DNA from 3 places in the Pseudidiomarina marina genome. Region 2 is predicted to be linked to each of the others. Evidence: predicted binding sites of a transcription regulator. Region 2 holds the regulator's gene; each other region holds the start of a gene.
What was found. Region 2 encodes sigma-54, which starts transcription at its own class of promoters, with help from an activator protein. Its sites were predicted from a motif close to GTTGGCACGNNNNTNGNNT; they were not measured.

Region 1 (2,279 bases), 470 kb from region 2:
AACAAAATGTCGACACCCAGTTTTTGGTATTTCGGATCTTTACCACCGTTGATAATTGGTGCAAGGAACAAACCTGCAGCCAAGAAGCCGGTTGCAATCCAGAATAGTGCGGCTTGAATGTGCCAAGTACGTACCAATGAGTACGGGAACCACTGCGACACGTTGATACCATAGAATTCCTGGCCTTCAACGGTGTAGTGTGCGGTGAAACCACCGAGGAAAATTTGCACAATGAACAACGCCATCACCAAGAACAGGTATTTACCCAAGGCTTTTTGTGATGGAGTTAAATTAACCAGACTGATAGGGTCTTTCTTCGGTGCTTCAGGCTCTTCTTCGTCATGTTCACGCAAGAACGCCCACGCCCAAATCAAGGCACCAACACCGGCAATTAACAAGATAATTGATACCAATGACCAGATGATATTTTCAGCACTTGGTTTGTTATCAATTAACGGCTCATGCGGCCAGTTATTGGTATAAGTCACGTCGCTATCAGGGCGCTCAGTTGCGGCAGCCCAAGCAGTCCAGAAGAAGAACTGAGTCATGACGTCGCGACGTTCTGCGCTTGGTAAGGTGTTCTCTTTCATCGCATAGCTTTCGCGCGTGCTACGCAGTGACAAGTCATCGCTGAACAAACGGCTGTAGTACTCAGCAGTTTGTGCAATTGCTTCAGCACGAACGGCATCAACCGTAAGCGTATCGGTTGCAGCGTCGTACTGAGGGTTACGATATTCTTGCTTTAACTCAAACTGTAGCGCGTTCTGTTGCGCTTCAGTTAAGCTTTCATAGCTTTGGCCGTAGGTGTTTTGCGCGGTAATTTCTAACCATGCTAACAACTCGCGGTGTAACCAATCGGCAGTCCAGTCTGGCGCCTGATACGCACCATGACCCCAAATCGAGCCGAGTTGCATACCACCGACTGATTGCCATGCGGTTTGACCATCAAGAATCGTCTCTTCCGTCATCAATACTTGACCCGATTCGGTCACTACTTGATCAGGAATAGGCGGAGCGACACGGTAAACTTCTTTACCGAAATAACCGAGGACACCAAAGGTAATCGCCAAAATGGCAATCAATGTCCACCATAATTTTTTATAACCGGCCATGTGGCACCTCCGGCTGTTGATGTTGTTGCATTGTTGATTCTCCCTTTAATCACGTTTGCGCTGTGTTACGACATGGGTTGCGCACACGTCGATTGTCTAGCAAGCCCCGTGCCAAGTTTTATCTCACTGAAAAAGCACGTTTATTTAAATTTATTGGGTTAAATCAACCCAATTCTTCAGCGGTCATTTAAACCGCCTCGGTAGAAATTACCCGCGTATAGAATGGCAGAGCCCTAGTCCACAAGAAATTGAGCTAAAGGGGTAAACAAAAGGATTGTTTGGGGTATACCCATTGGAGGTAGTTTTTATTGATCTAGATCAAGGCAGCTTTGTGTGTCGAGACTATGCTGAAACACAATATATGGTGATTTATATATAACCTTACACAATATATAGGTATTTCATGTTGCGATACAGTGCTGAACAGGTGGTATTTCAGGAGGTTCCTGGAGAAGTCTCCCTTGCTTATACCATCACCGGCTGTCCAGTGGGATGCAAAGGGTGCCACAGCGTCGATAGTTGGCCAGTGGGTAGTGGTGAGGCGCTAACTACCGACTACTTCGCGGCGCGTTTGGCACAGTATCGCAACCTGATTACCTGTGTATTGTTTCTTGGCGGCGAATGGCAGCCCGATGCGCTCATTGCGCTACTGAAAATGAGCCGTGACGCCGGTCTCGAAACTTGTTTATACACCGGTTATGACGACGTGTCGCAAGCGATTAAGCAACACTTGACCTACCTCAAAACGGGGCCATGGATTGCGGAGCTTGGTGGCCTAGACAGCCCCACCACCAACCAGAAGTTCTATGACTTACGCAATCAGCAACGACTCAATTGCCGGTTTATCACAACGTAGCCGGTTATAAATAATAAATAAATGGAGAAGAACAATGCTGCGCTTACACCCTGAACAAGTTGACGCGAAAATGGACTTTATCAAGCAGTACTTAGCTGCACAAAATGCTGCTGATGGTTCAAAAATGGATGCCAACGCCAACGTCACCCAGAAAAATATTGCGACCCTTGAAGCGGAATTAATGAAAGACTTTTTCGTGCAAGTAAATCGTAAACAAGTCAGTACCAAAATTGGCGAACTGTTTGGTGATGATTTGGCTCAAGAATACATTCGTCAAATTGAAGATCACGAGATTTATGTGCACGACGAAA
Region 2 (2,279 bases):
CGCTCGAGTTTACTAAATTTGCTATCGACGTACTCGCGTAATGCGTCAGTGATTTCTACGTGATGACCAGTCAGATTAATTTGCATAACATCTTCCTTCTGTTGTCCAAGATTCAGATAAGACGTTTGCGTTGACTCGAGGGCGGAATATTGAGCGCCTCTCGATACTTCGCAATGGTCCGTCTAGCTACTTGGATACCTTGTTCCGCGAGGAGTTCAGTTAGTTTACTGTCACTCAGCGGCTTTTTCGGGTTTTCCGCAGCAACTAGCTTTTTCAACAACGCCCGAATGGCCGTTGATGAAGCTTCCCCTCCAGTATCAGTACCGAGCTGACTTGAGAAGAAGTACTTCAATTCAAACACACCACGCGGTGAATGCATATACTTTTGCGTGGTTACTCGAGAAATAGTTGATTCATGCATCTCAACAGCGCTTGCAATATCCGCTAACACCATTGGTTTCATTGCTTCTTCACCGTGTTCAAAGAATCCTTGTTGACGCAATACAATAGCATTCGCGACCTTCAGCAGCGTTTCGTTGCGGCTTTCAAGGCTGCGGATAAACCATTTCGCTTCTTGTGTTTGTTGGCGTATGTATTGCATGTCGTCGGTTTGGCGCGTTCCTTGGCATAACTTCATGTAACTTTCGTTCACTTTAAGTTTAGGCACACTTTCTGGATTTAGCTCAACCATCCAGCGATTATTTTTCTTGCGCACCAAAACATCGGGAATAACGTAGTCATCGTCGCTATTGTTAAACGCTTCGCCAGGCCGCGGCTGAAGGTGTTGAATGAGGTCAATCACAGCAGCGAGGTCGTCTTCATTTAAACGCAATCGACGTGCTAAAGTTCGGTAATCGCGTGATCCAAGCAAAGCCAAATGCTCACGCACAGTTGCTAACGCTTCGTTACGCCACGGCGTATCATGGGGCAATTGTTGGAGTTGTAAGGTGAGACATTCGCCGACATCACGAGCACCAACCCCAATGGGGTCAAAATGTTGGATGCGTTTTAATACGACAGCCGCTTCATCGAGTTCAACAGGTTCATCGGTTTGACGATTTACGGCGGTTACAACTTCTTCCAGAGAAACCGCCAAGTAACCACTATCGTCAATGGCATCAATGATGGCGAGGGCAATTGCTTCATCGATAGCTGAAAAATGAGAGAGTTGCATTTGCCAAATCAAATGGTCTTGCAAAGTTGTGCCTGAGGCCCCTTCAAACACTGAGTCTTCGCCATCAAAGCTCGAGCTGGACTGACCTAGTGCCGCAGAACAAGGACTATCCCAAAGATCATCATCGTCGGTAATGGCCGTTTCGCCTTCAGCCTCAGCTTGTTCTAATTCCAATAACGGGTTTTCTTCGAGCGCTTGTTGAACCTCTTGTTGTAGTTCAAGCGTCGAAAGTTGTAGAAGTTTAATTGCCTGCTGCAGCTGCGGCGTCATCGACAGCTGCTGAGAGAATTTAAACTGCAGGCCTTGTTTCATTGCACCACCTAAAGGGTGAATTGCTCACCCAAATACACGTCTTTAACCTGTTGATTATTTAAGATGGTATGGGCGTCACCAGTCGCAATCAACTCACCATGACTAACAATGTAGGCATTTTCACAAACAGATAAGGTTTCGCGAACGTTATGATCGGTGATCAAAACGCCAATGCCGCGATTCTTCAAATGTTCAATAATTTTTTTAATGTCTAATACTGAAATTGGGTCGACGCCCGCGAACGGTTCATCAAGCAGAATAAATGCAGGATCGGCCGCTAGCGCGCGAGCAATCTCTACGCGGCGACGTTCACCACCCGACAAGCTCATGCCAAGACTATTCGCAATGTGCCCAATATGAAATTCTTCCAGCAGGCCATCTAAGCGTTCTTCACGACCATTGGCATCAAGGTCCTTTCGCGTTTCCAATATTGCCATAATATTGTCGCGAACCGTGAGTTTCCTGAAAATTGACGACTCCTGCGGGAGGTAGCCGATTCCGCGTCGCGCTCGTTCGTGCATTGGTAGTAATGAAATGTCGTCATCATCAATCAGGATGCGGCCTTTATCATTATTGACCAAGCCAACAATCATATAAAACGTGGTGGTTTTGCCAGCACCGTTGGGGCCAAGCAAGCCGATAATCTGACCGGATTCGACGGTCAAACTCACATCTTTCACTACTTGTCGCTTATTGTATGATTTCGCTAGGTGTTCAGCGATTAATCGGCTCATTCTGGTTGTCGCCCTTTTTCTTTGGCATAAAAATAGTGGTGACACGATCGCTTTCGTTT
Region 3 (2,279 bases), 550 kb from region 2:
CGTGATAGAAGCTGCTGTCGTACGTGCCAAACCAATCACGTTGACCGCAATCGCGGCCATGATGGGTGCTTTCTTCATCCTCGATGACCCCATCTTCAACGGCCTGGCCGTCAGCCTGATCTTCGGCATCGCGGTCTCTACGGCGTTGACGCTGGTGGTCATTCCATTGCTGTACGCGTCGCTCCTGCGGCGCCGGACCGCTCGAGAGCGTTAATCGTTAATCGTTATTGGTTATTCGTTATTCGTTATTCGTTATTCGAAAAAGCGAAAGCCAATAACGAAACCCTCAAACAAACAGCGTAGTTCGTGCTTCGTGCGCTACGCTGTTCGTCCGGGCTTCGCCCTGTTCGCGAACCCCGAACCCCGAACCCCGAACCCCGAACCCCGAACCCATAATAGAAAGCCCTATCAAGCATGTATGTCGGCTCAGAAAAAGGGTGTTCAGTTGCATCAAAAATGCAGCATTTGAAGGGGGCTTTTTTGCTCCATTTTTGATGCAACTGAACAGCCAAAATAAAAGCACATGCCCCACACCGTTACATCAGCCTTTTTGGTAAGTTGAATAGGTTCAACACGGAAAATCACGCGATTCGTCTGAAAAATCTATGAGATGAGCAAATGTATGACGTGAGCAGGTGTACGAGATGAGCAGGTGTATGAGATGAACAAATGTATGACGTGAGTAGGTGTACGAGATGAACAGGTGTATGAGATGAACAGATGTATGACGTGAGTAGGTGTATGAGATGAGCAGATGCATGAGATGAGCAAATGTATGACGTGAGCAGGTGTATGAGATGAACAGGTGCATGAGATGAGCAAATGTATGACGTGAGCAGGTGTATGAGATGAACAGATGTATGACGTGAGCCGGTGTATGAGATGAACAGGTGTATGAGATGAGCAAATGTATGACGTGAGTAGGTGTATGACGTGAGCCGGTGAATGGGATCTCTAGGCTGTGCGGGAGCGAGAGTCGAACAGAGTTTATCTCCTACAAACAGCGACGCGCACAAACCAAGAACTACGCAGTTCGTCTTTCGCTCTTCGCTCTTCGCTCTTTCGAATAACGAATAACGAACAACGAATAACGAACAACGCTTTTCGAGCCCTTGCACTTCCGTGGTGCATGAATTTGCACTACAATGGTGCAAATAAAGCCAATGCACAGCACCCTAGCCGTACCAGAACAACGTTAACCCATTGAAAAGTGAACCAAAACCAATCTTGGCATCGTTTTTGCTTTAATTTGGTGCAAAGGTGCAAGCGCAACAAGCAATGCTTGCTATACTCAATTCTGAAACTAGACATGCACGATCGCGGAGGATCACATGACAACACCACAAGACGTTATGGCTTACATTGAAGAACACGATGTCAAATTCGTGGATTTACGCTTTACCGATACTAAAGGTAAAGAGCAGCATGTGACCATCCCGGTTTCGCAAATTAATGAAGAGTTCTTCGAAGAAGGCAAGATGTTTGATGGTTCGTCTATTGGTGGCTGGAAAGGCATCAATGAGTCAGACATGGTGCTTATGCCTGATTGTAGCTCGATTGTACTTGACCCGTTCACTGACGAAGTAACGATGAATGTGGTGTGCGACATTCTTGAGCCAGACACCATGCAAGGTTATGACCGTGACCCGCGTTCAATTGCGCGTCGTGCGGAAGAGTATTTGCAAAGCATGGGCATTGGCGACACGGCGTTCTTCGGTCCAGAGCCAGAGTTTTTCTTGTTCAACGATGTGCGTTTCCACACGGACATGAGCGGTAGCTTCTATAAAATTGAAGCAGAAGAAGCGAAGTGGAACTCGGGCAAAGAATACAAAGATGGTAACTTGGCGCACCGTCCAGGTGTGAAAGGCGGTTACTTCCCAGTACCACCCGTTGATTCAGCGCACGATATTCGTAGCACCATGAGCACCGTGATGGAAGACATGGGCTTAGTCGTTGAAGCGCACCACCATGAAGTGGCAACTGCCGGTCAAAACGAGGTGGCAACCCGCTTTAATACGTTGGTGAAAAAAGCTGACGAGATTCAAATTTATAAGTATGTGGTACATAACGTAGCGCATTCATACGGTATGACCGCTACCTTTATGCCGAAACCAATTGTTGGTGATAACGGTTCTGGTATGCACGTTCACATGTCAATTAGCAAAGACGGCAAGAACTTGTTCGCAGGCGATCAGTACGGTGGCTTGAGCGAAATGGCGCTTTATTACATTGGCGGTATCATCAAACATGCGCGTGCTTTGAACGCGTTCTGTAACCCA

Region 1: a site for sigma-54 is predicted at 1,210-1,228, ahead of LG272_RS02660 (nitric-oxide reductase large subunit). Genes of this name have one in related genera too.
Region 3: a site for sigma-54 is predicted at 1,227-1,245, ahead of glnA (glutamate--ammonia ligase). Genes of this name have one in related genera too.

The regions. Positions count from the first base shown of each region.
Region 1 is NZ_CP085233.1:550,104-552,382, forward strand. It holds gene LG272_RS02660 (nitric-oxide reductase large subunit) at 1-1,112, opposite strand, end outside; gene nrdG (anaerobic ribonucleoside-triphosphate reductase activating protein) at 1,516-1,968, shown strand; gene nrdD (anaerobic ribonucleoside-triphosphate reductase) at 1,982-2,279, shown strand, end outside.
Region 2 is NZ_CP085233.1:79,060-81,338, reverse strand. It holds gene hpf (ribosome hibernation promoting factor) at 1-86, opposite strand, end outside; gene LG272_RS00390 (RNA polymerase factor sigma-54) at 113-1,486, opposite strand; gene lptB (LPS export ABC transporter ATP-binding protein) at 1,495-2,220, opposite strand; gene lptA (lipopolysaccharide transport periplasmic protein LptA) at 2,201-2,279, opposite strand, start outside.
Region 3 is NZ_CP085233.1:632,965-635,243, forward strand. It holds gene LG272_RS03050 (efflux RND transporter permease subunit) at 1-214, shown strand, start outside; gene glnA (glutamate--ammonia ligase) at 1,332-2,279, shown strand, end outside.